3 linked regions of the Fodinicola acaciae genome follow. Each later gene encodes a partner of the first gene's protein in a complex. Links are inferred from orthologs where the notes say so. Each region holds a gene or a part of one and is shown in the gene's direction. Other genes may lie near its edges. The genes, in order: rny, GNX95_RS26395 and GNX95_RS09590.

Region 1 (10,032 bases):
ACTGCAGTTCTACGCGGCGATCGCGGTCATCACGTTCATCGCCGCGTGGAACTCCTTCCTCTGGCCGCTGGTGATCGGCCAGGATCCGTCGTCGTGGACCGTACAGGTGGCACTGTCCACGTTCATCACCGCACAGACGATCAACCTGCACGAGGTGTTCCTCGGAGCGGCGGTGTCGATCTTGCCGCTGGTCCTGGTTTTCCTTTTCCTGCAGCGCTACCTCGTCGAGGGCGTGGCCCAGACGGGGATCAAGGGCTGATCCGACTCACCGGGTGAGGAGAGTGCGTCCATGACCGAAGTGTCGCGCCGTGCCGTGATGCGCGGGGCCGGAGCTCTGGGTTTGGGAGGGATGGCGGCAATGATGGGATCGACCGCGGCGTTCGGCGCGCCGGCGTCGTCGGGACGGCTGTCGATCAGCTCGGAGCCGTTTGGCAAGACGACCGACGGCGTCGCCGTCGAGCGTTACACTTTTGGCTCCGCGCATGGCATCCAGGTGCAGATGCTGACTTACGGCGCGACCATCCAGACGATCACCGCGCCGGACCGGCACGGCAAGCGCGCCAGCATCGTGCTCGGCCTGCCGACGCTGGCCGACTACATCGCCAAGAGTCCGTATTTCGGCGCCACCATTGGCCGTTACGGCAACCGGATCGCCAAAGGCAAGTTCTCGATCGACGGCAAGTCCTACCAGATCCCCACCAACGACGGCGAGAACGCGCTGCACGGCGGGCCAGTCGGCTTCGACAAGAAGGTCTGGAAGGCCACCGTCATCAAGGAAGCCTCGCGCGTCGGCGTGAGTTTTCATTACGTCAGCCCAGACGGCGAGATGGGCTTCCCCGGGACGCTGGACACCACGGTCGCGTACACACTGAACACCCGCGGCGAGCTGACCCTGGAATACAAAGCCACGACTGACAAACCGACGATCGTCAACCTCACCAACCACGCCTATTTCAACCTGGCGGGGGAGGGGAACGGCTCGGTCGAAGGCCAACTCCTCCAGGTCAGCGCGGACGCCTTCACGCCGGTGAACAGCAAGCTGATCCCGACCGGACAGCTGCCTCCGGTGGCCGGCACGCCGTTTGACTTCCGGCGTGGGAAGCCAATCGGCAAGGACATCCGCGTCGGCCACGAACAGATCCTGATCGGTCCCGGTTTCGACCACAACTGGGTCCTGAACAACTATGACGGGAAAACCGTCCGCCAGGTGGTGCGCGCGTACGATCCGGAAAGCGGCCGCTGGCTGACCTGTTCTACTGATCAGCCGGGCGTGCAAATCTATTCCGGCAATTTCCTCAACGGCTCCTTCACCGGTCTCACCGGTCGCACGTACCGACAAGGTGACGCCTTTACCTTGGAAACCCAGCACTATCCCGACTCGCCGAACCAGCCCAACTTCCCCTCGACGGTGTTGCGGCCCGGCCAGGTGTATTCCACGAAGACGGTGTACGGCTTCGGGGTCGGCTGAGGTAGATGTGGGGCCAGCGCCGGAGAGGTGGCTCTCCGGCGCTGGTCTTTGGTGTTCTGTGGTTGAGCGCCAGCGTTTTGGCGCGTGGGCTTTGGCGCGTGGGTTTGTAAGTAGTTGAGTTTTGATGATTGAGGGGGTGGTTGGTTTTTCGCCTGCGCGGCGGGCGCTCCTGCGCGGAGGGCGACCTCAAGGGGAGGGGCGCGCGGGGTTTCGTTGTTGGTTCTGTTGGGTGCCACGGGTGCGGTTTCGTGCGGGGTGCGGACCAGGAGTGTGGCTGGGGCGCCGGCGGTGCCGTGGCGTCCCGATGGGTGGCGCGAGGGTCCAGCATGTGGGACGCAAAGGCATGTGGAGCGCTAAATGTCCGGTTTTCGAGTTTCGCGGATGGCATGAATGTCGAGTTACTTGCGTTGGACGCAAGGAACAAGGCTTTCACGCCGCCGTGATCCCCGGAGGCTGTGGCGGGTGTGACTACTGAGGCTGATAATGCTGTTGTGACTACGAGGCTGCAACAAATGTCCGTTTTGATGTCTTGTTAAACAAGTATTACGCAGTCAGCCGCCCCAGCACGATCGTTTGGCGTCCATCCCGACGGGTTGCTTCCCATACGTGACCTGGCTTGCTCGTTCTCCCCGTCGGCGGGCGCAGCCAACCACATTTTCGGAGGGGCCGCCGCCAAACAAACGCAACCACCCACCCAGGCTCGGCGGCCCCTCCGAAAATGTGGTTCCCTTCAGGGCGCCGACGGGGAGAACGAGCAAGCCCCGGAAGACCCGACCCCGCACGCAACCGCCGCCCGCACCCCTATGCACACCGATTGGCATCCACGCGCCCCCTCCCTTGAGGTCGCCCTCCGCGCAGGAGCGCCCGCCGCGCAGGCGAAAAACCCAGCCACCCACCCCACGCAACAACCAAGAGACGCAACCACCCCCAAACGCAACAAACATGAAGACGCAACCACCTCTCCAACGCGACAAAGGGACGACGCACCCACCTCCGCACCGCAACACCCGAATCCCCCACTCACTCACTCACTCACCCCCACTCACCCCCACCACCACCGCAACACATCACGCCGCACCACCTCCTCTGCGCAACGCGCGAAGCCGCACCACCACCACCACCACGACCACCACCACAACGCCCGACCCCGCACCCCTCGCTTTAACGCACACCCGGCGCCGCACTGCCACATACCAGTAGGTACAAACACGCGTGACCTAAGCTCATACCCGTGCGACTGAGTGAGTTCTGGGAGCGAATGGAGCTCCAGTTCGGCGTCGGGTACGCGTCGTCGGTGGCTGCGGACCAGGTGATCGCGCAGCTCGGCGGCCGTACGGTCAATCAGGCGCTCGCCGAAGGCGAGTCGGCGAAGGCGGTCTGGCGGGCTGTCTGCCAGGCGTTCGACGTGCCGGCGAAACTTCGCTAGACGAGTTTCGGCGTGTCGCCGTACACCCTCGAACACCTGTTCGGTACAGTTTCCACACCTCGAGTTCTCGTCCACAGATCGGCGGGGCTCACCGCAAAATGTCCGACCCTCCCCGTACGGTCGGACGCAACGGAACAACCGACGACCAACAGGTGGGGCACTCATGGCAGCACCAGATCGCGGCAAGGCCCTTGACTTGGCCCTCGCGCAGATCGACAAGCAGTTCGGCAAGGGCTCGATCATGCGGCTCGGCGAGCGTGGCAACGTGCCGGTCGAGGTCATCCCGACCGGTTCGATCGCGCTGGACGTGGCGCTGGGGATCGGCGGCTATCCGCGCGGCCGAGTGATCGAGATCTACGGTCCGGAGTCCTCCGGTAAGACCACCGTCGCGCTGCACGCGGTGGCCAACGCGCAGGCCGGCGGCGGCATCGCGGCCTTCGTCGACGCCGAGCACTCGCTCGATCCCGACTACGCCAAGGCGCTCGGCGTCGACACCGACGCGCTGCTGGTCTCCCAGCCGGACACCGGTGAGCAGGCGCTGGAGATCGCCGACATGCTGGTCCGCTCCGGCGCGCTGGACATCATCGTGATCGACTCGGTGGCCGCGCTGGTGCCGCGCGCCGAGATCGAGGGCGAGATGGGGGACAGCCACGTCGGCCTGCAGGCCCGGCTGATGAGCCAGGCGCTGCGCAAGATGACCAGCGCGCTCAACAACTCCAACACCACCGCCATCTTCATCAACCAGTTGCGCGAGAAGATCGGCGTCATGTTCGGCTCGCCGGAGACCACCACCGGTGGCCGCGCGCTGAAGTTCTACGCGTCCGTACGGTTGGACGTGCGGCGGATCGAGACGCTCAAGGACGCCGGCGACGCGGTGGCCAACCGCACCAGGGTCAAGGTCGTGAAGAACAAGGTGGCTCCGCCGTTCAAGCAGGCCGAGTTCGACATCCTGTTCGGCCACGGCATCAGCCGCGAGGGCTCGCTCATCGACGTCGGCGTGGAGCAGGGCCTGGTCCGCAAGTCCGGTGCCTGGTACACCTACGAGGGCGACCAGCTCGGCCAGGGCAAGGAAAACGTCCGCAAGTTCCTGATGGACAACCCCGACCTGGCCGACGAGATCGAGAAGCGGATCAAGGAGAAGCTGGGGGTCGGCGCGACCGTCGACGCCGACGCGACCGCACCGGAGCCGGTGGACTTCTAGGTGCGCGACCGACTTCCTGCTCCGGGTCGCTCAGGTCGATCGACCAGTGAACCCCCTCCAGGTGACCCTGAAGACGACCCGGGTGACCCGGAGCAGGTAGCCAGACAGATCTGCCTGCGGCTGCTGACCGACCGCGCGCGCACCCGCACCGAGCTGGAGACCGCGTTGCGCAAGCGTGACGTGCCGGACGAGGTCGCGGCCGGCGTGCTCGACCGGTTCACCGAGGTCGGCCTGATCGACGACACCGCATACGCGCAGGCGTGGGTCGAGACCAGGCAGCGCGGCCGCGGGCTGGCTCGCCGCGCGCTGGCCGCCGAGCTGCGCCGCAAAGGCGTGGATCCGGGGGCGGTCGAGCAGGCGCTGGATCGCGTCGACCCGGAGGCCGAGCGTGCCGCCGCGGTCGAGCTGGTACGCAAGCGGCTGCGCGGCATGACCGGCCTGCCGCCAGAGGTGGCCGCGCGCCGGCTGCACGGCATGCTGGCGCGCAAGGGCTATCCGGCCGAGCTGGCGACCGCGGTCGTACGTGCCGAGCTCGACGGCCTGGAGCCGGAGCAGTCCCTCTAACCGCACAAACAAGACATTCGGCGCAGACTGCGAGCGCTTCGCCTGTCAAGGGCCAGTAAGCACCTTATGGCCGGTTAAGGTTCCGTTAAGGTCCGCTCCGGATCTTGTCGGCGTGTCCGCGCCTGTGAATCTCAACGCACGAAGTGGCGGTCTCGACGTATTTGTCCTACTTACCTCACCGGTTTGTCCGACTTACATAGACACGCCGTCGCACTCAGCTTGACCGGCTGTGGCGACCGCCATAGCCTCAGAAATTACCGAATGAGGAGCCCGCATACCTGCGGGTAACGGACTGCGCGACTACATAACGCACGACAACGATGTCACGACGAACCGGGCCCTGAAGCCCGTCTGATCGACCGTCGCGAGACGGTTGTTTGTTCGCCGACCGATCACCGGTCGGGTGGGTTCTGTGGCGGTGGCGATACGTCGCTGCTCCAGAATCGTCTCCGCAGCCGTGCCGTGGCACGGTGTGGCTCCTCTGGCGGGAGCATGCGCTGATGCATGTTTCCAGCGGTCGCCTTCGCGGCGGCGTGGCATGAGGAGTGTGCGATGGGCATGGAGCAGTTGGCGCTGACGCTCGTCGTCGTCTTCGTCGCCGTGGTGGCCGGCGGGATCCTGGTGCTGTTCGTCGCGCGCAAACTCGGCATCACGCAGCAAGGCCCACGCAGCGCTGAGCCCACCTCGGCCGACACACCCTCTGCAACGAACGAACCGGTTGCCGCGGTTCCGGACGTGACGGTCAGCAAAGAGGCCAGCAAGGAGGCCGCGGCGCAGATCGCCGCCGAGGCCGAGCGGCTGCTCGCCGAGGCGCGTACGTCCGCCGCCGACATCACCGCCGAGGCCCGCCGGCGCGCCAGCGAGGAGCTGGCCGGCGCTCGCGAGGAGGCGCAGCGCACCATCCAGCGTGAGCTCGGTGAGCGTACGGAGTCGATCCGCCGCCTGCAGTCCGAGCTGGAGCGCCGCGAGGCACGCGCGACCGAGCGCGAGAAGCGGCTGGACACCCAGGCCAACCGGCTGGAGCAGCGCGGCCACGAACTGGCCGAGGCCGAGTCGGCGGCGGCCGTACGCGAGACCGCGCTGGCCGAGCGCGAGCAGGCGGCCGAGGCGGCGGAGGCGGCGCGCACCGCCGAGCTGGAGCGGATCGCCGGCCTGACCGCCGAGGACGCCAAGACCGAACTGGTCAAGAGCATCGAGACCCAGGCCAAGCGCGACGCGGCGCTGCTGGTGCGCGACATCGAGGCGGAGGCGCGATCCAACGGCGAGCAGCGGGCCCGCAGCATCGTCGTCGACGCGATTCAGCGGGTGGCCAGCGAGCAGACCGCGGAGAGCGTGGTCGCCGTGCTGCACCTGCCGGGCGACGAGATGAAGGGCCGGATCATCGGCCGCGAAGGCCGCAACATCCGCGCGTACGAGTCGGTCACCGGAGTCAACCTGATCATCGACGACACACCCGAAGCGGTGCTGCTGTCCTGCTTCGACCCGGTACGCCGGGAGATCGGCCGCATCACGCTGGAGAAGCTGGTGCTCGACGGCCGGATCCATCCGCACCGGATCGAGGAGGTCTACGAGCAGTCCAAGGCCGAGGTCGAGCAGCTCTGCCAGCGCGCCGGCGAGGACGCCATCGTCGACGTCGGCATCACCGACGTACACCCCGAGCTGGTGACCCTGCTCGGCCGGCTGCGCTATCGCACCAGCTACGGCCAGAACGTGCTCAAGCACCTGATCGAGACCGCGCACATCGCCGCGCACATGGCCGCCGAGATCGGCGTCGACCCGGCCAGCGTCAAGCGCGGCGCGTTCCTGCACGACATCGGCAAAGCGCTGACCCACGAGGTGGAAGGCAGCCACGCGCTGATCGGCGCCGACCTGGCGCGTAAGTACGGCGAGCACGAGGACGTCGTGCACGCCATCGAGGCGCACCACAACGAGGTGCAGCCGCGCACCATCGAGGCTGTGCTGACGCAGGCCGCCGACTCGTGCTCCGGCGGCCGTCCCGGTGCGCGCCGCGAGAGCCTCGAGGCTTACGTGAAGCGGCTGGAGCGCATCGAGGAGATGGCGCAGGAGAAGGACGGCGTCGAGAAGGTCTTCGCGATGCAGGCCGGCCGCGAGGTCAGGGTGATGGTCTCGCCGGACGCGGTCGACGACATCGCCGCCGGCATGCTGGCCCGCGACCTGGCCAAGCAGATCGAGGAAGAGCTCACCTATCCCGGCCAGATCCGGGTCACCGTCGTACGCGAGTCACGCGCCAGCGAGATCGCCCGCTAGCGCCTGCCCTGATCACTGCCCCATCGACCGGTGTTCGCACCGGCCTGCCGGCGGATCATGGCTTCATGCGACCCAGGCAGACACCGGCCGAGCCGCATCGGCAGCCGGGCCCGGCCAGCCGGCCGGCCGACGCGGAGAAAGCCGAGACGCGGGCCGGCATGCTGACCAGCCTGCAGCGTACGGCCGGCAACCGCGCCGTCGGCGGCATGCTGGCGGCGAACGCGCGGCCGACGGGGCAGCCATCGGTGCAGCGTGACGGGGTGAAGAACAAGGAAGGCATCCTCGACGGCCAGTTCATCGGGACGTACGCGGACGCGGAGAAGTTCCTCACGACCCGCGCCACGGAGGTGGAGAAGGAGCGCGCGGCGATCCTCGGCGACGGCGCGCCGGCACCGCCGCAGCTGTTCACCGCGATCGCCGAAGGCCAACAGCTGGCCGCCACCGTACGAGCCGGTGGTGCGAAAGAGATCGACGAGGTCACCTACGACCAGGTGGACGCCTGGTATGGCAAGGCGGCCAGCGCGATGGACGCCGGCGAAAACGTGCGCATCGAGCTGGCCGCGCAGAAAATGCTGGAGATCAAGCAAAAGGCGGAGAAGGAGAAGGCGGACATCGCGGCCGCGCAGGACCGGATCGCCGACGCCAAGGCCAACGCGTTCCGCGCCGACGACGACTCGCTGCTCGCGGCTTTGTGGAGCTGGTCGACCGCGCTGCTCGACTCCGGGCTGGCGATCGAGCCGGTCATCGCCGAAGCGACCGAGATGCACCAGATGCTGGTCACGTCGGCTCGCGCCGCCGCGGCGCAGGCCGGCCCCAACGTCGGCCGCATCGAGGCCTCCTTCAAGATCCCCGAAGGCGGCAAGGTGTTGCCGTTGCTCAACAACGTCAACAAACTGATCGCCGTCTACACAACGGTGACGGCCGCCGCGGACCTGGTCTCCTCGAAGGGATCGGTGTCGGACAAGGCAAAGTCCGACATCAAGGCCTCGGTCAGCCTGGTCAGCGCGGTCGGTACGCTGATCGGTGCGTCGGCCAGCATCTCGATCGCGCTCAACCTGCACATCGGTCCGATGACCGACGCCTGCCTCAACGCGCTCGGCAAGCTGGAGGACGTGGCCCGCAAGGTCAACCGCGATCTCATCAACCGCGGCGAGTACGACAAGGTCAACTGGGACCTCGAACAGGGCGGCCGGCCGCTGTTCACCTTCATGCTCGCCGTACGCAACGCCAGCGGTCCCGACGGCGTGCCCCAGTCGGTGCCGTCTCAGGTGTCGTCGTTTTTCCTCACCAAGAGGAGCGAGATCGAGGCCGGCGCGGCCGGTGGCAAGGCCGGAGACGAGTTGCCGACGACCGGCAGGTGGTTCTGGAAGAAGGTCGACCAGAGCCGGATCCGCGCCTGGGTCTTCGCGCACCGGGACAACCTGTGGGCCTCCTTCTATGGCAGCGCGGCGCCCGGCGCGAGCACCTGAGCCGGCGAAATTGCCTGCCGAAGCCGTTTGATTGCGGGTGACAAACGGATTTTCTCCGGTGTTTTCGGCAAACCGCGGGAGAAACCGCTGTTTCGCCGCGTACGGTCAGCTTCGGGTGTCGAGGTTTGCCGATCGTGGTGGGAAAATCCGGCCGTCCGGGTGGAAACCGGACGCTGTTGCCGCCGGTCACTGGCGATGTTTATCGACTAGTTACATCATGATCGGTGAAACTTTAGCCCGACTTTTCCGATAAATCCTGGCAATTCCGCGTTGTCGGTAAAGCCTACCTATAGATAGGTCAATTTATTACGTAGCCGTACGGATTGTTCCGGCCGCGCCGGCCTGTCGAAATTGTGGCACCGCTCTCCCCATCTCGCATCACGTGACCCCGCGTGGTGCACAGCCCTGTCCGGAGGTAGGTCCATGAGAAAGACCCTGCGCAGATTGGGCATCACCGCAGTGGCATGCGGGCTCGGCGTGACCACGGTCGCGGCCGGCCAGGCAGCCCACGCGGCGCCGGCGAAACCGGATCAGAGCCAGGCGATCGCCTGGGCCAAGCAGTCGCTGGCCGCGCAGCCGGCGATGGCGAAAACGTCGTCCGGCGACGCCTACCAGGTCAAGCGCGTGATCATCGACCCGGACGGCGCCTCGCACGTACGGTTCGATCGTACGTATCGCGGCATGCCCGTGCTCGGCGGCGACTTCGTGGTCCACAACGCCGCAACCGGTGCCTTCACCGGCATGTCGATCGCTCAGGACAAGCCGGTTTCGGTTGTCTCCGCGGCGAAGATGAGCGCCGCCACGGCGAAGTCCTCGGCCACCAAGTTCTTCGACGGCAAGGTGACCGGCGCGGGGCAGTCGCGGCTGGTCGTCGCGGCCGTCGAGGCCGGCGCGAGCCGGCTCGCGTACGAGACGGTGGTCACCGGTTTCGAGCCGGACGGTCAGACCCCGAGCAAGCTGCACGTGGTCACCGACGCGTCCACCGGCGCGCTGCTCTACAAGACCGACGAGGTCATGGACGGCACCGGCACCGGCGTCAACGTCGGCAGCGTTTCCTTCTCCACCACCGGATCGGCCGGCAGTTACCAGCTGACCGACTCGACCCACGGCAACGGCTACACCTGCGACCTCAACCAGGGGACGAGCAGTTGCGCGCGGATGACCGACGCGGACGACGTGTGGGGCAACGGGCAGGCGAGCAACCGCCAGTCCGCCGCCGTCGACGCGCACTTCGGCGCCGCGAAGACCTTCGACTACTACAAGAACGTGCACGGCCGCAACGGCATCTTCGGCGACGGCCGCGGTGTTCCGAGCCGCGTGCACTATGGCAACGCGTACGTGAACGCCTTCTGGGACGGCTCGCAGATGACCTACGGCGACGGCGCCAACAACGCCAACCCGCTGACCGCCATCGACGTGGCCGGCCACGAGATGAGCCACGGCGTCACGCAGGCGCTCGCCGGCCTGTGCTACACGACCGCCGACTGCGGTGGCCTCAACGAGGGCACCAGCGACATTTTCGGCACCATGGTCGAGTTCTACGCCAACCTTCCGGCCGACAAACCGGACTATGACATCGGCGAGAAGATCAACATCTTCGGTAACGGCAAGCCGCTGCGCTACATGTACAACCCGC
Region 2 (10,066 bases), on another replicon or contig:
CGATTCCGGCGGTCGGTCTGCTGGTGTCCGGGTTCGCGCTCGGCATGATGTTCGGCGGGCCGGTCCTGACCGTACTTTCGCTGAGAATAGCGCCAAAACGCGCACTGCTCGGCCTGCTCGCGCTGTTCGTCGCCGGCCAGACGCTTGGCGCGATCGCACCTGGATACGCCGTCCTGATGGTCTCCCGGGTCGTCGCCGCCATGGCGATGGGTGCGTTTTTCGGTGTCGCGGCCTCGGTTGTCGTCGGACTGGCCGGCGTGGAAAAGCGCGCTCGCGCATTGTCCGTGCTCGTCGGTGGCCTGACGATCGCGACGGTGATCGGCGTGCCGGCGGCGACCGTGGTCGGTGAGCGGTTCGGCTGGCGTACGAGCTTCTGGATGGTGTCGGTGTTCGCCGCGCTCAGCTGGATCGCTGTGGCTGTCTGGGTCCCGTCGCGATCGACCAGCGGCGCGGTCGGCGTCATCGACGGTCTGCGCGTTTTCCGGCGCGGCCGGCTCTGGCTGACACTCACGTCCAACGCGCTCGCCTTGGCCGCTTTTCTCGGCATCTTCAGCTACATCTCGCCGATTTTCACCGAGGTGACCGGATTCTCACCGGCCGCCATCCCGGTCCTGCAGTTCCTGTACGGCCTCGGCTGCATCGCCGGCATCGCGCTCGGCGGCCGGATCGCCGACCGGCGGCCGGACGTCAGCCTGTACGCGATGATGGCCGCCTCGATCGTCGTACTCACCGGCTTCGCGCTGGTGATCCACAACCAGATCGCCACCGTCGTCGTCTTTCTCGCCTTCGGTTTCGTCGCCTTCGCGACGAACCCGCCGATGACCGCACGCGCGATGGCGCTCGCCGGCGACTCGCCACTGGGCGCCAGCGCCAACACGTCCGCGTTCAACGCCGGCATCGCGCTCGGGCCGTGGCTCGGCGGCCTGGCGATCGGCGGTGGATACGGCTTCGTCGCGCCGGCGTGGATCGGTGTCGCGCTCGCCATCGCCAGCCTGGCCGTCGCGGTCGTCGCCGGCCGGAGCGTACGCGTCGAGGAGAAAACCGTTGTCCTGGAAGGAAAAGCGCGATGACCGTCGGCATCACGCTGCCACTCGGGCCGAATGACGTCCGGCAAAGCGGCAATGCCGTCGACATGTTGGTCGACTACGCGCGAGAGGCCGCCAGCCTGGGCGTACGCGGCGTCTGGATCTCGCAGATGTTCGACATCGACGCGTTGACGGCCGTCTCCGCGATCGCCCGAGAGGTGCCGCAGATCGCACTCGGCACGGCCGCCGTACCGATCTGTCCGCGCCATCCGATCGTGCTCGCCAATCAGGCGCAGACGGTGCAGGCGGCCAGCGCGGCCGCTTGACGCTCGGCGTCGGGCTGTCGGCGAAACCGGTGGTGGAGAGCGTGTTCGGCGTCTCGTACGACCGACCGATCCGGCGGCTGCGCGACACTCTGAGCGTGCTGCGATCAACGTTCGCGGGCGGGTCGGTGGACGGCTTCTCGACCGTCGTGCCAGGTGGCTCGCCGGTCCGCGTACGCTCGCCGAGCAGATCGTCCCGGCCATCACCGCCGCCTCCGCCCAGCCGCCACGCATCGTCGCCGCCGTGCCGGCGGTCGTCACCTCCGACGTGGCCAAGGTGAAGGCGGGGATGGCCGAGCTGCTCGCCTTCTATGACCAGCTCCCGAGCTACCAGCGCGTCGTCGCCGCCGAAGGGGTCAGCCGAGCCGCTGACCTCGCGCTCGTCGGCGACGAGGAGACGGTCGCCGCGGGCGTACGGGCATACTTCGACGCGGGGGCGACGGAAGTGCTGCTGGCGCACACCGGTGTCGGCTCAGCGGCGGACCGCCGGCGCACCTGGACGCTGGCCGCGAGCGCATGATTTGCGAGGTCGTCGGGCCTGCGCCAAGGTGGTCCCGTGCTCGGGTGACGCGCCGACGGTGTACTGCTGGTGGCATGTCCATCACCGGCTGGTAACCTGGTGGTGCGCCGCACGTGCGGCGTGTGTTTTGACGTGTGACTGCCTGCCTTCGTGACGTGGACCGGAGGCCACACCAGAGCATTCGGTAAGGGAGAGCCTGTGCCACTGGCAAGTGAAGAGAAGAAGACCATCATGACCGAGTACGCCACCGTCGAGGGCGACACCGGTTCACCAGAGGTGCAGGTCGCGATGCTGACCAAGCGCATCAAGGACCTCACCGAGCACCTCAAGACGCACAAGCACGACCACCACAGCCGCCGCGGTCTGCTGCTGCTCAACGGCCGCCGCCGCCGGCTGCTCAACTACCTCAAGCGCGTCGACATCGAGCGCTACCGGTCGCTGATCGAGAGGCTCGGTCTGCGGCGCTAGACCCAGCGGGGGAGTGGCCACCGGCCGCTCCCCCCACTCGTGCGGCCACCTGGTCGTACGCGAACACAACCGCCGGGCCATCCGCTGACGTAGGAATACGCAAGTGGCCGGTCCTCGGTAGTGGCATCCGGGCCAAAGAATCCCCGAGTGCCTCGATCGAAGACCGGCAGCGATCCACCTCGGAAGGCGAGCGGTCCGGCTCGTACGAAAGAGGCATCGCCCATGACGGACAATCTCACTTCGAGTGAGGTCCACAGCACCACCGCCGTGATCGACAACGGCAAGCACGGCACCCGCGAGATCGTGTTCGGCACCGGCCGGCTCGCCCGGCAGGCCGCCGGCTCGGCCACCGCCCAGTTCGGCGACACCGTCATCCTGTCCGCGACCACCGCGTCCAAGCAGCCGAAGAGCCATTTCGACTTCTTCCCGCTGACCGTCGACGTCGAGGAGCGGATGTACGCCGCCGGTCGCATCCCCGGCTCGTTCTTCCGCCGCGAGGGCCGGCCGTCCGAGGACGCCATCCTGACCTGCCGGCTGATCGACCGGCCGCTGCGCCCGTCGTTCGTGAAGGGCCTGCGCAACGAAGTCCAGGTCGTCTGCACCGTGCTCGCGCTGGAGCCCGGCTCGCTCTACGACGTGGTCGCGATCAACGCCGCGTCGATGTCGACGCAGCTCGCCGGCCTGCCGTTCTCCGGCCCGATCGGCGGCACGCGCGTCGCGTTCATCGACGGCGACTGGGTCGCCTTCCCGACCCACGAAGAGGTCCAGAAGGCGACCTTCGACATGGTCGTCGCCGGTCGCGTCCTGGAGGACGGCGACGTCGCGATCATGATGGTCGAGGCCGAGGCCACCGCCGGTGCGTACGGCCTGGTCCAGGGCGGCGCGCAGGCGCCGACCGAGGAGATCGTGGCCGCCGGCCTGGAGGCCGCCAAGCCAGCCATCAAGTCGCTCTGCCAGGCGCAGTCCGAGCTGGCCAAGCTGGCCGCCAAGCCGACCGCCGACTTCCCGGTCTTCCCCGACTACACCGACGACGTGTACGAGGCGGTCGCGAAGATCGTCACGGACAAGCTGGCCGACGCGCTGACCATCGCCGACAAGCTGGAGCGCGAGGCCAAGCTCGACGAGATCAAGGCCGAGGCGTACGAGCAGCTCGGCGAGCAGTTCGAAGGCCGCGAGGGTGAGATCGGTGGCGCCATCAAGGCGCTGACCAAAAAGCAGGTCCGCCAGCGCGTGCTGCGCGACAAGGTCCGCATCGACGGCCGCGGCCTGACCGACATCCGCACGCTGTCGGCCGAGGTCGACGTGCTGCCGCGGGTGCACGGCTCGGCGCTGTTCGAGCGCGGCGAGACGCAGATCCTCGGCGTCTCCACGCTCAACATGCTGGCGCTGGAGCAGAAGCTCGACACGCTCTCGCCGGACACCACCAAGCGCTACATGCACAACTACAACTTCCCGCCGTACTCGACCGGTGAGACCGGTCGCGTCGGCTCGCCGAAGCGTCGCGAGATCGGCCACGGCCGGCTCGCCGAGCGCGCGCTGGTGCCGGTGCTGCCCAGCCGCGAGGAGTTCCCGTACGCGATCCGGCAGGTCTCCGAGGCGCTCGGCTCCAACGGCTCCACCTCGATGGGATCGGTCTGCGCGTCCACGTTGTCGCTGCTCAACGCCGGTGTGCCGCTGAAGGCGCCGGTCGCGGGTATCGCGATGGGGCTGATCTCGGACGAGGTCGACGGCAAGACCACCTACGTGACGCTGACCGACATCCTCGGCGCCGAGGACGCGTACGGCGACATGGACTTCAAGGTCGCCGGCACCAGTGAGTTCGTCACCGCGCTGCAGCTGGACACCAAGCTGGACGGCATCCCGTCCGAGGTGCTGGCCGCCGCGTTGCAGCAGGCCAAGGCCGCCCGGCTGACGATCCTGGAGGTGATGGCCGAGGCCATCGACAGGCCGGACGACATGAGCCCGTACGCTCCGCGGGTCATCTCGATCACCATCCCGGTCGACAAGATCGGCGCGGTGATCGGTCCGAAGGGCCAGGTCATCAACGGCATCCAGGACGAGACCGGCGCCGACATCACGATCGAGGACGACGGCACGATCTACGTCGGCGCCACCGACGGCATCTCGGCGCAGGCCGCGATCGACAAGGTCAACGCGATCGCCAACCCGCAGCTGCCCAAGGTCGGCGAGCGGTTCCTCGGCACGGTCGTCAAGACCGCGGCCTTCGGTGCCTTCGTCTCGCTGCTGCCCGGCAAGGACGGGCTGGTGCACATTTCCAAGCTCGGCAACGGAAAGCGCATCGGCAAGGTCGAGGACGTGGTCAAGGTCGGCGACAAGCTGCAGGTCGAGATCACCGACATCGACGCCCGCGGCAAGATCAGCCTGATCCCGGTCCGCGACGAGGAGAAGCCGGCCGACGCGCCGGCGGCCGACGACACGGCAACCGCCGACCAGGCGTGAGCCGAGGCCGGGCCCAGACCACCACGCTGGCCGAGGGACAGTACGGCGGCACCGTCCGCCGTACGGTCCTGCCCGGCGGCCTGCGGGTGGTGACCGAGTCGATGCCGACGCAGCGTTCCGTATCGTTCGGGATCTGGGTCGGCATCGGGTCACGGGACGAGTCCACGGCGCTGGCCGGCTCGTCGCACTTCCTCGAACACCTGCTGTTCAAAGGCACCCGGCGGCGGTCGGCGCTGGACATCTCGGCCGAGCTGGAGGCGGTCGGCGGCGAGTCGAACGCCTTCACCGGCAAGGAATACACCTGCTATTACGCGCGTGTGCTCGACGACGACCTGCCGCTGGCCATCGACGTGGTCTGCGACATGCTCACCTCGTCGCTGATCACGCCGGAGGACGTCGAGACCGAGCGTGGCGTGATCCTTGAGGAGATCGCCATGCACGACGACGACCCCGGTGACGTCGTGCACGACGTGTTCTCCGAAGCGGTGTTCGGCGCGCATCCGCTCGGCCGGCCGGTGATCGGTACGCCGCAGACGATCACCGAGATGAGCCGCAAGCAGATCCACTCGTTCTACAAGCGCCGCTACACGCCGGACACGATGGTGATCGCCGCCGCCGGCAACCTCGACCACCAGCACGTCGTACGCCTGGTGCGCAAGGCCTTCGAGCCGCTGCTGGACGGCGACGCGGCCGTACGCGAGCCCCGCGGGTCCAAGCCGGCGGCGCTGGAGTCGGTGCCGTTGCGGGTCGTCGACAAGGACACCGAGCAGGCGCACATCGTGCTCGGCACGGTCGGCATCCACCGCAACGACGAGCGGCGGTTCGCTCTCGGTGTGCTCAACCAGGCGCTCGGCGGCGGCATGTCCAGCCGGCTGTTCCAGGAGGTACGCGAGCGCCGCGGTCTGGCGTACTCGGTCTACTCGTACGCGAGCCAGTACGCCGACACCGGCGTCTTCGGGGTCTACGCCGGCTGCGCGCGCGGCCGCGTGAAGGACGTGCTGGGGATCGTGTCCGACGAGCTCACCGAGGTCGCCGCGAAAGGCCTGACCGACGACGAGGTGCGGCGCGCCAAGGGCATGCTGAAAGGCTCGACAGTGCTCGGCCTGGAGGACACCGGCTCGCGGATGAGCCGCATCGGCAAGAGCGAGCTGGTCTACGGCGACTTCCTGTCGGTGGACGGGCTGCTCGGCCGGATCGACGCGGTGACGCCGGAGCAGGTCCGTTCGATAGCCTCCGAGATACTCGACCGGCCGATGTCGCTCGGTGTCATCGGACCGGTCGGCGACCAGGACTTCGCCGATGTGGGAGTGCGTCGATGAACGAGTCGTCGTTGCGCGTCGGTGTGCTCGGCGCCCGCGGCCGGATGGGTTCGCAGGTGTGCAAGGCGGTCGACGCCGCCGACGACCTCGACCTGGTGGCGATGGTCGACGAAGGCGAGTGGTTGTTCAACATCTCCGACGCCGGCGCGCAGGTGGTCGTCGACTTCACCAACCCCGACGTGGTCATGGACAACATCCGGTGGTGCATCGACCAGGGGATCTCGGTGGTCGTCGGCACGTCCGGTTTCGACGCCGAGCGGCTGCAGACCATACGCGACTGGCTCAAGCCGACCTCCGGCGTCGGCGTGATGATCGCGCCCAACTTCGCCATCGGCGCGGTGCTGATGATGCGGTTCGCCGCGATGGCCGCGCCGTACTTTCCGTCGATGGAGATCATCGAGCTGCACCACCCCAACAAGCTCGACGCGCCGAGCGGCACCGCGCGGCACACCGCGTCCGCCATCGCCGAGTCGCGGCGCAAGGCCGAGCTCGGACCGATGCCTGATGCCACAACGTCCGCTTTGGACGGTGCGCGTGGCGCGCGGGTCGACGAGGTGCCGGTGCATTCGGTGCGGATGTCGGGCCTGGTCGCGCATCAGGAGGTGTTGTGCGGCACTGAGGGGGAGACCCTGACGATCCGCCACGACTCCTACGACCGCGCGTCGTTCATGCCCGGAGTTTTGTTGGCCGTACGGAAAATCCTCGGCCGTCCGGGCCTGACGGTCGGCCTCGACGCGTTGCTCGAACGTCCCTAGTACGCGCTCGGCGTCGGCGTCGCGTCCGCGGTGCGCCGCGAGCCGACCACGTGGTCGGAGTCGATCAGCGGGCGGCCGGAGCGGGTGATCATGCCGAGCCGGTGCTGCTCGCGAAACGCGCCCTTGCCGTCGTAGTTGTATTCGATGGTGACGGTCACCTCGGAGTCGGCGGCCCGCGGCGGCGTCACGATCCGCACGTCGTTGACCCGCTGCCAGAAGTTGTCGTACGCCTTGCGGCCCTGCGCCTGCAGCCTCGGACCGAGCATCGCCCACGCCCTGTCGAGGTCGTCCGGCACGAGTCCGTAATACCGCGTGACCACGGACTCCAGCAGACCGGAGGCGATCGTCGAGGCGCTCGGCCGCGCGGCCGGCGCTGACGGCTGCGGTTTCCTGCTGAGCGTCGGCGACGGTGTCGGCAGCGGCGGTGTGACCGTACGCGGACCGGCCAGCAGCCGGGCCGCGCCGACCGACAGCAGGATGACCGCGACCGCGCCGAGCGCGATGATCACCAGCCAGCGGTTGGTCACCGACCAGCTGCTCGCTGCGGCGTGCGCCGGCGGGAGGTCGGCTCGCGTGTGCTCGCCGCGGCGCGGCGGCGGGATCGACGACTTGATGAACTTCGGGATGTTGGGCAGCGCCGGCTTCGGCGGGTTTTTCTTGACCAGGCTCGGCGGCTGCGGTGTCGGCTCCGGCTCGGCTTTGGCGAGTGCCGCGAGCTCCTTGGCGACTTCGGCCATCGTCGGCCGGTTTTCCGGGTTGTCGCTGAGCATCCGCAGCAGCGCCGGACCGAGCCGGCCGGCCTTGTGCGGCTGGTTGATCCGGCCGGTCGCGATCAGGTGCAGCAGCGCCATCGTGTTGTCGTCGCGGCCGAACGGCGGCTCGCCTTCGACGCCGGCGAACAGCGTGGCGCCGAGCGCGAACACGTCCGACGGCGGTCCGGTCGGCTGGCCGCGCGCGGCCTCCGGCGAAAGGTAGGCCGGCGTGCCGGTCAGCACGCCGGTCTTGGTCACCGTCACGTCGCCGTTGGCCCGCGAGATGCCGAAGTCGGTGATCTTGGTCGTGCCGTCGTCGCCGAGCAGGATGTTGGCCGGCTTCACGTCCCGGTGCACGATGCCGACCCGGTGTGCGGCCGCCAGTGCGTCGGCGGCCTGCGCACCGATGTCGGCGACGCGCTCCGGTGGCAGCGGCCCGTCCTCGTCGATCACCTCGGCGAGGCTGCGGGACGGCAGGTATTCCATCACCAGCACCGGCCGGCCGCCGTCGCTGGCCACGTCGTACACGGCGATCGCGTTGGGATGGTGCAGCCTGGCCGCGATCCGGCCCTCGCGAAACGAGCGCTGCCGGAGGATCTCCGCGTCCGCCTCGCTCAGTCCGACCGGCAGCAGCAGCTGCTTGGCCGCGACGATCCGGTTGAGCCGCTCGTCGAGGGCCTGCCAGACCTCACCCATCGAGCCGCTGCCGATCCATTTCCGCAGCCGATAGCGGTCCGCGACGAGTCGGCCCTCGGCGCCGCCGTCGCCGTTCCCCGCTTGGTCCACCGAGACAGCCTATCTGGATCGAATTCCTCGCTGATTTGTCATTCTCTGTAGGTTTTTGTCGGTTGTGTCACAGGAAGGTGGCGGTGTGATCGACGGCCCACTGCGAAACGTGCGACCCGCCCGGCCGGTCACCCTCGGCACGGTCGCTGCCCATTCCTCGCCTCCGCCCTGCCCCGCATCGGTCGGCCGGCGGCTCAGTGCGCGACCTTTTGGCGTGCCGCCAGCGACTCCGTCACGACATGGCGGCCGACCAGACCGGTCGCTCCGCCTCACCAGGATCGTCATGACTGGAAGTCCTTCGCGTGATCTGCGGCCCATTGCTGGAAAGTGCGTGGTTGCCTGCCGGTGATCCGCCAGAACGTGTCGGCCGGTGGCAGCGATCCCGGACCGTCGACGGACCCGGCCTGCAGCTCGACGAGCCAGTCGGGATGGCCGTCCGGTGTCGCTTCTTCGAAGGCGATTTCCTTGCCGATGGTCGCACTTATCGCCTTGACCTGGTCCCGCAGCGTCACTTTTCCGGCCCGGTCACGGTGTAGGCGGCGTCGAGGTGGTCGTCGGTCAGCAGCGCCGCCACCGCGATCTCGGCCACGTCCGCCTCGTGGACCCACGGATAGCCGGCGTCCGCGTAGGCTCGGTGACGGTTTGGTTGGTGCGTACGGTCTCGGCCCAGCCGAGCGCGTTGGCGGCCAGCAGGCCGGGCCGTACGTGCGTCCAGGCGGCGCCGCTGTTTTCCACGTGTTCTTCGAGAGTGCGGTGTGCGATCCGCTCCCTGTTGAGGTGGTCGCGCAGCGGTCCGGCCGGTCCGCCTCGACATCCGGCCGGACCCTGCGCGGGTCGCGCGACATCACACGCACCCACTGGCCGGCACCGACCAGGCGGTCCACCACACAGCGTCCGGTGTTTCCGGTCGCGCTGGTCACTAGGATGGTCACGTTGCGCCTTCCGTACTCCGGGATGGTGGCAATGGACCGACCGCCGTCGCCTCCGTGGCCAAACGATCGCGGCTTGGCCCTAGGCCGAAATTCGATTTCGTGCACACACTCGAAGCGTGGGAACGCGTCAGCTCTTTGTGAGCGTGGAAAAGGGTGTGCGCTGGATGGCGGGTGTGCGATTTTGCCAAGAGAGACCAAGGAAAGTTTCTGCTTGGCGGTCCAGGATCGGAGTTGAATTGTGTAACGAAAGTGCGGCTCCTGAGGTGTGGCGTCGTACTTTCGTTACGTCCTTGACACAACTGACCAGCAGATTGTCGAGTGGAGCCTGTTTCCTTTGCGTAGGAACGTAAATCGCATTGTGCGCGTTGGTCGCAATAGCCGCCACAACTACTATGCGAAGGTGACGTTTGACGGTCGAAACAGCGCTCGGCAACCGCTGAAACATCACCCTCGCCGGAGGTACGGTGAGGTTGGCGGGGCGAGCGGGTAGAGTTTCCGACGACCATCGTCGAAAGGGCTGGGAGACAGTGCCAACGTCCACTCGCGCCCCGCGGTCGACGGCGGCTGCCAGTCAGCGCGCGATCCGCGACCAGATCAAGCAGCTGATCCTCGATGACGGCCTCAACCCCGGCGACCCGATGCCGACCGAGGGCGAGTTGATGGACCGCCTCGACGTCGGCCGCAACTCACTGCGCGAGGCGCTCAAGGCACTGCAGGCGGTCGGCA
Region 3 (10,047 bases), 1.1 Mb from region 1 along the record:
CGACGCGCGTACGACCTCGTACGTCTCGACCGCCGGTGACCACGCCGGTGCGGCGGCGCTGCCGGTCGGCAAGACCATCACCAGCTGGTACTTCCTCACCGACGTGCAGGTGGTCGCGCCGCTGTCCACCGGGATCGTCGCGTTCGGCGACTCGATCACCGACGGCACCGGGTCGACGACCGACGCCAACCACCGGTGGCCCGACTACCTGGACGGCGCGCTGCCGGCGCGTTATGCGGTCGCCGACGAGGCGATCGCCGGCAACCGGCTGCTGCACGACCTGATCGGTCCGTCGGCGGTGAGCCGGTTCGACCGTGACGTACTGTCCAAGCCGTCGGTCCGCTACGTGGTGGTGCTGGAAGGCATCAACGACATCGGCCTGCCGGGCAGCCTCGGCCGCACCGGCGAGGACGTGACGGTCCAGCAGATCATCGGCGCGTACCAGCAGCTCATCGCGCGTGCCAAGGTGCGCGGAGTGACCGTGTACGCCGGCACGCTGACGGCGGTCGGCGGCTCCGGCTACGACACGCCGGTCAACGAGGGCAAGCGCGACGCGGTCAACGCGTGGCTGCGGTCGACGGCCGGAAAAGCCGGCGGTTTCGCCAAGATCGTCGACTTCGACGCGCTGACCCGTGACCCGGCCGACCCCGACCGGATCCTGCCGGCGTACGACAGCGGCGACCACCTGCACCCCAGCGACGCCGGCTACGCGGTGATGGGTAAGGCGGCTGCTCGGCTGTTCTGACCGGCCGGCCTCCTCACGCGCGTGACCTGCGCGTGAGGAGGCTGGCGGCATTCGGTCCGGAACGCGATGGCGGTCCAGTAGGCTCTAGCAACCCAGCGGCGGAAGGGTAGGTGCGAGTGTTCTACTGGCTCTGCAAGTACGTCCTGCTCGGACCGCTGCTCCGCCTGGTGTTCCGACCGGACGTGGAGGGCCGCGAGCACCTGCCGGAGACCGGCGCGGCGATCCTGGCCAGCAACCACCTGTCGTTCGTCGACTCGCTGTTCCTGCCGCTGGTGGTCTCACGCAAGGTCACCTTCCCGGCCAAGGCCGAATACTTCACCTCGCCCGGCATCAAAGGCTTCATGATGCGGCTGTTCTTCACCGCGGCCGGCCAGCTGCCGATCGACCGCGGCTCCGGCTCGGCCGCCAAGGCGACGCTCGACGCCCTCAAGGGCCTGCTGAAGGACGGCGACCTGGTCGGCATCTATCCGGAGGGCACGCGCTCGCCGGACGGCCGGCTCTATCGCGGCAAGACCGGTGTGGCGCGGCTGGTGCTGGAGTCCGGTGCGCCGGTCGTTCCGTGCGCGTTGCTGAACACCAACCAGATCCAGCCGCTGGGCAAGCGGATGCCGCGGATCATGCGGGTACGCATCCGGATCGGCAAGCCGCTCGACTTCAGCCGCTACGCCGGCATGGAGAGCGACCGGATGGTGGCGCGGTCGGTCACCGACGAGATCATGTACGAGATCATGCGGATGTCCGGCCAGACCTACGTCGACATGTACGGCTCGAAGGCCAAGGCGATGCTGGAGAAGCAGGCGCAGCCGGTGGAGGAGAAGACGCCGGTCGGCGCCCCGGCGTGAGCACGCTTCGCCGGCTGGTCCAGCCGCTGCGCCGGCCACTGGGTCTGGAGTTGTCGCTCTGGCGCGCGGTGACCGTCTACCGGGTCATCACGGTCGCGCTCGCGATCGTCAACAACACGACCGAGCTCGGCAACCGGTCGCAGCCGGCGTCCCTGCCGTGGATCGTCGGCGTACTCGCCGTGATGGTCGTCTGGACCGCGGTGACCGCGTTGCTCACCTGGACCGACCAGCGAAACGGCGGACGGCCGTCGTGGTGGGTCCTCGGGCTCGACCTGGCGATCGCCGGCGTCGCCTACCTGGCCTCGATCCCGGCGGTCGGCTTCGCGCAGCTGCAGCTCGGCGCCGGTACGGTCCCCGGCCTGTGGGTCGCGTCGGCGATCCTGTCGTGGGCGCTGGCCGGCGGCATCCGCGCCGGTGTCGCCGCGGCGACGGTCATCAACGCGCTGGCCATCGCCTTGCACGGTTGGCATCCGGGATCGGTCGCCGACAACGTGGTGTTGGCCTATCTCGCCGGCATCGTGGTCGGCTTCACCGGTGGCCTGGTGCGGCGCGCCGAGCTGGCGCTGGCCGAGGCCGTACGCCTGCAGGCCGCGACGGCAGAGCGCGAGCGACTGGCGCGGCACATCCACGACGGTGTGCTTCAGGTGCTCGCGATGGTCAGCCGGCGTGGTGGCGAGCTCGGCGGTGAGGCGGCGCGGCTCGGCGCGCTGGCGGCCGAACAGGAGGCGGCGCTGCGCGCGCTGATCGTGTCCGGCTCGGTGTCCGGCTCGGTGTCCGGCTCGATGGCGGGTGGGGCCGCCGGGCCGGCTGGAGAGGCTGGCGACCGCGACCTGCGCGAGGCGCTGGCGGAGGTCGCGTCGGCGCGTACCGTCACGCTCAGTACGCCGGCTGGCGCGGTGCCGCTGCCGGTGCACGACGCCACCGAGATCGCCGACGCCGTCCGTGCGGCGCTGGACAACGTCCGCGTACACGTCGGCGCCGACGCACCGGCCTGGGTCCTGGTGGAGGACACCGGCGACGAGGTCGTCGTGACCGTACGCGACGACGGTCCCGGCATTCCGGACGGCCGGCTGGCGCAGGCCGCCGCGGACGGTCGGCTCGGCGTCGCGCAGTCGATCCGCGGCCGGATCGGCGACCTCGGTGGCACTGTCGCGGTGGTGTCGGCGCCGGGTGAGGGGACCGAGGTGGAGTTGCACGTCCCGAAGCGCGATGTCACGCGGCGAGGGGGGCGATGAATGTGCACTCTGGACAGATCGTCTAGTGCTGGACGAAGTGTCTAGAGTGCGTGCGCGTGGCAGGCTCGGCCATGGGCGATCGGGTGATTGGTTGAGTGGGCGAGTGGGCGACGGAATGGCCGAGGGACGGAACGGCCCAGTGGCTCGGTGATCGGTGGCTCGGTGATCGGTGGCCCGGTGATCGGTGGCCCAGTGACCCGGTGGCCCAGTGGCCCAGTGGCCCAGTGACCCAGTGGCACCGAGTGGGCAAGGCGCTCGCGCGACGCGCGGGAGGCGGGGACGGAGGTCGAGTCGCATGTCCCCACGCGAGATGTTCCGCGGTGAGCGGACTCCTGATCGCGCACTCTCGACAGATCGTCTAGCGCTGGACGAAGTGTCTAGAGTCCCTCCGCGAGGCAGTCTCCGTCGCCTCGTACGGCCGACCGAGCGGCCAAGGCGTCCCCGCGAGCTGGAGGCGTCTCTGTGGCGGGCGCTCGCCGCCTTCCGGATCCTCGCGATCGTGCCGTCGACGGTCTTCAGCGCGCGGTTCTTCGACCAGTTGGCGACTGGCATGTGGGCGGGCGCGGCGTTGGCGATCATGATCGGCTGGACCGCGGTCGCGACGCTGCTGACCAGCCGGCGTGGCTCGCGGCGGACGATCGCGGCCGGCGACCTGGCGGTCGCTGTGCTGACCACGCTCATGTCGGTGCCGGCGGCCGGCTGGCAGCATCCGTACCAGCTCTCGCAGCCGATCAGCGGCCTCTGGGCCGGCACCGCCGGCCTCGCGTGGGCCCTGTCCGACGGCGCGGTCGCCGGCATCGCTGTCGTCGGCGTCAACCTGCTGCCGAACATCGTGATCCGTGGCGGCTGGACCGGTGGTTCGCTGGAGTCGAGCATCCTTTACGTGCTGGCGGCCGGGGTCGCCGGCTACGCGGTCGGCCTGGTACGCGAGGTCGAGCGCACCTTCGCCGAAGGCGTACGCCTGCAGGCCGCCACCGCCGAGCGCGAGCGGCTGGCGCGCGAGGTGCACGACGGCGTACTGCAGGTGTTGGCCCTGATGAGCCGGAAAACCGAGGACGCCGAGCTGGCCCGGCTGGCCGCCGAGCAGGAGAGCGCGTTGCGCAAGCTGATCCAGTCGCGTCCGGCACGCGGCACCGAGCCGACTGGCGAGGCCGACCTGAAGGAGCTGCTGGCCGACCGCGTCCAGCAGCCGACCGTGCATTTCTCCTCGCCGGCGCAGCCAGTGCTGCTCGCCGCGCCGGTCGCCGACCAGGTGGCCGCCGCCGTTGGCGCGGCACTGGACAATGTGCGTGCGCACGTCGGCGCCGACGCACCGGCGTGGGTCCTGGTCGAGGACACCGGCGACCACGTCGTCGTGACCGTACGCGACGACGGACCCGGCATCCCCGACGGCCGGCTCCAGCAGGCCGCCGCCGACGGCCGGTTGGGGGTTGTGCAGGCGATTCGCGGCCGGATCGCCGATGTCGGCGGTACGGTCGAGATCGTGTCCACGCCGGGGGAAGGGACGGAGGTCGAGATCACTGTCGGCAAATGACCTGCCCGTGGGGGAATCGTCCTTGGACGACACCGATATCACCGTCATGGTGGTCGACGACCATCCACTGTGGACGGACGCGGTGAGCCGGGATCTCGGCTCGGCCGGCTTCTCGGTGGTGGCCACCGCCGCCGACGGCGACGAGGCGGTCCGCCGCGCGCTCGCCACCAGGCCGGCGGTGGTGCTGATGGACCTGCAGCTGCCGAAGGTCAACGGCGTGGAGGCGACCAGGCAGATCCGCGAGGCGCTGCCGGACACCAGAATCCTGGTCCTGTCGGCCAGCGGCGAGCAGCAGGACGTACTCGACGCGGTCAAGGCCGGCGCGCTCGGCTATCTGCTCAAGTCGGCCAGAGCGGAGGAGCTGTACGAGGCCGTCCGCCGGACCGCGGCCGGTCAGGCCAGCTTCACGCCGGGCCTGGCCGGCCTGCTGCTCGGCGAGTATCGCCGGCTGGCCACCGCGGACCCGGCCAAGCCGGAGCGGCCGGAGCTGACCGAGCGCGAGACCGAGGTGCTGCGGTTGATCGCCAAGGGGCTGACCGCCAAGCAGGTCGCCAGCCGGCTGGTGCTTTCGCACCGTACGGTGCAGAACCACGTCCAGAACGCGATGGGCAAGCTGCAGGTGCACAACCGCGCGGAGCTGGTCCGATACGCGATCGAGACAGGCCTGGACGGCGAGCCGGAGCAGCGCCAGTAACGTAGCGGCTGTGACGCAACCCCGGGCGCTCAGGCGGATCTTCTACGACACCGAGTTTCTCGACAACGGGAAGACGATCGAGCTGGTCTCGATCGGCGCGGTGGACGAGGATGGCGCGGAGTTCTACGCGGTGTCGACCGAGTTCAACCCGGACGACGCCATCCCGTGGGTCCGCAAGAACGTGCTCGACAAGCTGCCGTCGCCGGCCGACCCGGCGTGGAAGTCGCGCGAGCAGATCCGCGACGAGTTCTGGCGCTATCTGTCCGCGCGCGACGAGCAGCTGGAGCTGTGGGCCTGGTTCGCCGCGTACGACCACGTGGCGCTAGCGCAGCTGTGGGGAGACATGCGTTCACTGCCGCGGCGGATCCCGCGGTTCACCAAGGACCTGCGACAACGCTGGGACGACCTCGGCAACCCGCCGCTGCCGGAGGCCAACGGCGCGCGGCACGACGCGCTGACCGACGCCAAGCACAACCTGGCCCGCTGGCAGGCCATGGAGGTGCATCGTGGCGGACGTCTCTGGATCGGTTCTGCATAAGACCGCTACGGTATGCGCGGACAGCTGGTTCTGGGCCGGCACGGCTTCTTGAGCACGAAGGGCTTTGCACTATGCGCATCGGCGTACTCACCGGAGGCGGGGACTGCCCCGGCCTCAACGCGGTCATCCGAGCCGTGGTCCGCAAGGGTGTCGCGACGTACGGCCATGAGTTCGTCGGCTTCCGGGACGGCTGGCGGGGTCCGGTCGAGGGGATCAGCGGTCCGCTCGGCATCGAGCAGGTGCGCGGGATCCTGCCCCGCGGCGGCACCATCCTCGGCTCGTCGCGCACCAACCCGTACAAGCTCGACGGCGGCGTCGACAAGATCCGGCAGAACCTGGCCGAGCTGGGCGTCGACGCGCTGGTCGCCATCGGCGGCGAGGACACGCTCGGCGTCGCGAAGCGGCTGACCGACGAAGGCATCCCGGTCGTCGGCGTGCCGAAGACGATCGACAACGACCTCGGCGCGACCGACTACACGTTTGGCTTCGACACCGCGGTCACCATCGCCAGCGAGGCCATCGACCGGCTGCACACGACCGCCGAGTCGCACCACCGCGCGCTGGTCGTCGAGGTCATGGGCCGGCACGCCGGCTGGATCGCCCTGCACTCCGGCCTGTCCGGCGGCGCCAACGTCATCCTGGTGCCGGAGAAGCCGTTCGACATCGACCAGGTGGTCGCGTACGTCGAGCGGCGGTTCGAGGACCACTACGCGCCGATCATCGTGGTCGCCGAAGGCGCACTGCCGTCCGGCGGTGCCGAGTCGCTGCGCAACGACAAGAAGGACGCCTTCGGTCACGTGCAGCTCGGCGGCATCGGCAACTGGCTGGCCAACGAGCTGGAGCAGCGTACCGGCAAGGAGTCGCGCGCGGTCGTCCTCGGCCACGTCCAGCGCGGCGGGACGCCGACCGCCTTCGACCGCGTGCTGGCGACCCGCTTCGGCCTGCACGCCATCGACGCCGTCCACGAGAAGGACTTCGGCAAGATGGTCGCGCTGCAGGGCACGAACATCGTGCGCGTACCGATCGAGGAGGCGACCGCCGAGCTCAAGACGGTGCCGGAGGAGCGCTACGCCGAGGCCGAGGTCTTCTTCGGCTGAGCCGCGTCGGCCGCATGGCCCCCATGCGTGCGCCGGACGCACGCATGGGGCCACGCGGCCTCACTGCGTAAGGTGCCAATAACGCCGGCCCGTATCCTTGAAGCCGTGACCAGTACGCAGTCCGACACTGCCGACGATCTGATGACCGATGTCATGAACGACAGCACCGAGCGGCACTCCTGGCGCCGGCTGCCGGCCGCGCAGCAGCCGACCTGGCCCGACCCGGCCGTGCTGGCCGACGTACACCGGACGCTGTCCACCGTGCCGCCGATCGTCGCGCCGTACGAGGTGGACGACCTGCGCGAGAAGCTCGCCGCGGTGGCGGCCGGCAAGGCTTTCCTGCTGCAGGGCGGCGACTGCGCGGAGACCTTCGACGACAACACCGAGCCGCACCTGCGCTCGCTGACCCGCACGCTGCTCGGCATGGCCGTCGTCCTCACCTACGGCGCCAGCGTCCCGGTGGTGAAGGTCGGCCGGGTCGCCGGCCAGTACGCCAAGCCGCGGTCCTCCGACAAGGACGCGCTCGGCCTGTTCAGCTATCGCGGTGACATGGTCAACTCGCTGGAGCCGACCGAGGCGGCACGCCGGCCGGATCCGCAGCGGATGGTCCGGGCGTACGCCAACTCCGCGGCCGCGATGAACATGATCCGCGCGTACGCGCGGGCCGGCCTGGCCGACCTGACCACGGTGCACGACTGGAACAACAACTTCGTCAAGCAGTCCGCCGCCGGCGAGCGTTACGAGGCGATCGCGCGCGAGATCGACCGCGCGCTGGCGTTCATGGCCGCCTGTGGCGTCGACGACGACGCGCTGCGCCAGGTCGACCTGTTCTGCTCGCACGAGGCGTTGATCCTGGACTACGAGGACGCGCTGACCCGGCCGGAGGAGGGCCAGCTCTACGACCTGTCCGCGCACATGGTGTGGGTCGGCGAGCGGACCCGGCAGCTGGACGGCGCGCACGTCGAGTTCGTGTCCAAGATCGCCAACCCGGTCGGCGTGAAGCTCGGTCCGACCACCACGCCTGAGACCGCGGTCGAGCTGGTCGAGCGGCTCAACCCGCAGCGCGTACCCGGCCGGCTGACCTTCATCAGCCGGATGGGTAACGACAAAGTACGCGAGGTTTTGCCGCCGGTGGTGGAAAAAGTGACGGCGACCGGCCACCAGGTGGTGTGGGCCTGCGACCCGATGCACGGCAACACCTTCGAGTCGGCCAGCGGCTACAAGACCCGCCACTTCGACCGGATCGTCGACGAGGTGCTCGGCTTCTTCGAGGTGCACCGCAGCCTGGGCACCTATCCAGGCGGCATCCACGTCGAGCTCACCGGCGAGGAGGTCACCGAGTGCCTCGGTGGCGCGCAGGAGATCAGCGACGCCGACCTGGCCGGCCGCTATGAGACCGCCTGCGACCCGCGGCTGAACACGCAGCAGTCGCTGGAGCTCGGCTTCCTGCTCGCCGAGATGTTGCGCGGCTGACCGTATTTTCCGAAAAACTCAGCCGAGCGTCAGGATGGCCTTGCCGGAGATCTGCCGGTTCCAGAGTTTTTCAATGATCGGCCCGAAATCGTCCCACCGCACGGTCTCGCCGATCCGCGGGTCGAGCCGGCCGGCCGCGATCAGGTCCAGCAGGAAACGCAGGTCGTTGCCGCCGGTACGGCGCCGGCCGACCTCGTCGAGCAGAGACAGCCAACTGTAGGAGAAGTTCCGGCGGCTGAGGCCGTAGTCAGGCGGCAGCACCACCTCCGCGCCGGCCGAGTTGCCGACCGAGACCGCGATCCCGTGCGGATTCAGCTGTGACATGGCGGTGGTGAAGACCTTGCCGCCGGCCGACTCGACCAGCACGTCGGCGCCGCCGGCCGGGGGATTGTCATACGTACCAACGACATCGGCGCCGAGCTCGGTCAGTCCGGCGCCGCGCTCCGCCGAGCCGACCAGCGCCGTGACGTGCGCGCCGCCGCGAGCTGCCAGCTGTACGGCGAAAACTCCGACGCCGCCGGCGGCGCCGGTGATCAGCACGCGGCGACCGAGCAGCCAGCCGGCGCGCTGCAGGGCGTAGAGCGCGGTCATGCCGGCGACCGGAGTCGCGGCCGCCTGCTCTGCGGCCACGTCGTCCGGGATGGTAGCCAGCGTGTGACCGGCCGCGGCGACCCGCTCGGCCCACGCGCCCTGCGCGACCGCTCCGGCGACGCGCGCGCCAGCCGGTGGTCCGCTTCCGTCGGCGGCCGGCGTCAACACGACGCCGGCGTAGTCGTAACCGCGTACGGTGCCGGCCGGCGAGTTCCTGGCCCAGAACGTGTCGCCGCGGTTGACGCTGGCCGCCTCGACCTGGACGACGGCCTGGTCGGGCAGTGGTCGCGGCTCAGCTACGTCGGCGAACCGGAAACCGGTCGGTCCGCCGCCGGTGGTGACAATCGCTTTCATCGCTCACTTCCACGTCGTAGACAGTGCTCAGCCGAAGTAAACCACACGGTGTAGTTTAGTGTCAGTACACTCGCCGCATGGTGGACCGGAGGATGCCGGCGAAACGCGAGGCGATCCTCGCGGCGGCCACCGCCGTGTTCCTGCGCGAGGGATATGCGCGGGCCAGCGTCGACACGATCGCGGCGAAGGCGGACGTGTCCAAGCGCACGGTCTACAGCCACTTCGCCGACAAGGAAGCGCTCTTCCTGGCCGTGGTGAACACCGCGCACAACGAGCTGTTCGGCACCGCGAGCGTCGACATCGCCGACCTGCTGTGCCGGCCGGACCGCGTCGACCACGACATCCGGCTGATCGGCCGGCGCGTACTCGACTATCTACTGGAGCCGGAGGTCGCTGCGCTGCGCCGGCTGATCATCGCCGAGGTCGCACACCATCCCGGCATCGGCGCGGCCTGCCGGCACGGCGTGCCGCACCAGATCGCGCAGTGGATGGCCGGCCGGCTCGGTGAGTTGGCCGCGGCCGGCGCGCTGAGCGTCGACGACCCCGTACGCGCGGCACACCAGTTCATGTCGCTGCTGGTCGCCAACGGACTGTCCGAGTCGCTCTACGGCACGTCCGCATTGGACGAGACACAGGCCGCCGCGATCGTCGACGACGCGGCCGACATCTTCCTGCGAGCCTATCGCCGGCGATAATGGCGGCTCCATAATGGCGGTATGGCCAACCCCGCCGCCGGCACGGCACTCGGTCCCATGTCGATCGTCGCGATGGACCAGTACGAGGAGCATCCGCTGATCGACGATCCGCTGGCCGGCCGGTTCCTCCCGAGCGGCACGCGGACGATGGTGGCGGCGACGAAGTGGTCACCGTTGCGCCATCTGATGGTCAACGCGACCGAGCGGCAGATCCCCGGCCTGTGGGGGAGCATGTTGTGCCGGAAACGG

The links.
Region 2: rny (region 1) and GNX95_RS26395 share a complex: the UniProt entries of both Bacillus subtilis proteins name them as parts of the possible RNA degradosome complex. The link is inferred for Fodinicola acaciae from one-to-one orthologs.
Region 3: rny (region 1) and GNX95_RS09590 share a complex: the UniProt entries of both Bacillus subtilis proteins name them as parts of the possible RNA degradosome complex. The link is inferred for Fodinicola acaciae from one-to-one orthologs.

The regions. Positions count from the first base shown.
Region 1 is NZ_WOTN01000001.1:3,117,271-3,127,302, reverse strand. Bases 4,631-7,569 are described here. They hold rny (ribonuclease Y), read left to right. Parts: upstream 4,631-5,211; coding sequence 5,212-6,927; downstream 6,928-7,569. Other genes in these bases: GNX95_RS14765 (hypothetical protein), read left to right, coding at 6,993-7,569; GNX95_RS14775 (regulatory protein RecX), read left to right, coding at 4,631-4,659. Also shown: GNX95_RS14795 (carbohydrate ABC transporter permease), read left to right, coding at 1-259; GNX95_RS14790 (aldose epimerase family protein), read left to right, coding at 359-1,468; GNX95_RS14785 (DUF3046 domain-containing protein), read left to right, coding at 2,700-2,894; recombinase RecA, read left to right, coding at 3,058-4,095; more of GNX95_RS14775, read left to right, coding at 4,096-4,630; more of GNX95_RS14765, read left to right, coding at 7,570-8,396; GNX95_RS14760 (M4 family metallopeptidase), read left to right, coding at 8,820-10,032. UniProt on the Bacillus subtilis protein: Endoribonuclease that initiates mRNA decay. Initiates the decay of all SAM-dependent riboswitches, such as yitJ riboswitch. Involved in processing of the gapA operon mRNA, it cleaves between cggR and gapA.
Region 2 is NZ_WOTN01000003.1:623-10,688, reverse strand. What follows is about bases 2,205-5,177. They hold GNX95_RS26395 (polyribonucleotide nucleotidyltransferase), read left to right. Parts: upstream 2,205-2,558; coding sequence 2,559-4,796; downstream 4,797-5,177. Other genes in these bases: GNX95_RS26390 (M16 family metallopeptidase), read left to right, coding at 4,793-5,177; rpsO (30S ribosomal protein S15), read left to right, coding at 2,205-2,336. Also shown: GNX95_RS26410 (MFS transporter), read left to right, coding at 1-1,070; GNX95_RS42665 (LLM class oxidoreductase), read left to right, coding at 1,593-1,868; more of rpsO, read left to right, coding at 2,067-2,204; more of GNX95_RS26390, read left to right, coding at 5,178-6,115; dapB (4-hydroxy-tetrahydrodipicolinate reductase), read left to right, coding at 6,112-6,870; GNX95_RS26380 (serine/threonine-protein kinase), read right to left, coding at 6,867-8,408; GNX95_RS42660 (Rossmann-fold NAD(P)-binding domain-containing protein), read right to left, coding at 8,690-8,920; GNX95_RS42655 (hypothetical protein), read right to left, coding at 8,917-9,222; GNX95_RS26370 (FadR/GntR family transcriptional regulator), read left to right, coding at 9,868-10,066. UniProt on the Bacillus subtilis protein: Involved in mRNA degradation. Catalyzes the phosphorolysis of single-stranded polyribonucleotides processively in the 3'- to 5'-direction. Necessary for competence development in Bacillus subtilis.
Region 3 is NZ_WOTN01000001.1:2,058,218-2,068,264, reverse strand. What follows is about bases 4,719-7,672. They hold GNX95_RS09590 (6-phosphofructokinase), read left to right. Parts: upstream 4,719-5,659; coding sequence 5,660-6,685; downstream 6,686-7,672. Other genes in these bases: GNX95_RS09585 (class II 3-deoxy-7-phosphoheptulonate synthase), read left to right, coding at 6,827-7,672; GNX95_RS09595 (polyadenylate-specific 3'-exoribonuclease AS), read left to right, coding at 5,061-5,588; GNX95_RS09600 (response regulator), read left to right, coding at 4,719-5,050. In the rest of the region: GNX95_RS09620 (SGNH/GDSL hydrolase family protein), read left to right, coding at 1-745; GNX95_RS09615 (lysophospholipid acyltransferase family protein), read left to right, coding at 862-1,587; MacS family sensor histidine kinase, read left to right, coding at 1,584-2,822; MacS family sensor histidine kinase, read left to right, coding at 3,196-4,356; more of GNX95_RS09600, read left to right, coding at 4,403-4,718; more of GNX95_RS09585, read left to right, coding at 7,673-8,158; GNX95_RS09580 (zinc-binding dehydrogenase), read right to left, coding at 8,177-9,103; GNX95_RS09575 (TetR/AcrR family transcriptional regulator), read left to right, coding at 9,181-9,798; GNX95_RS09570 (SAM-dependent methyltransferase), read left to right, coding at 9,820-10,047. UniProt on the Bacillus subtilis protein: Catalyzes the phosphorylation of D-fructose 6-phosphate to fructose 1,6-bisphosphate by ATP, the first committing step of glycolysis.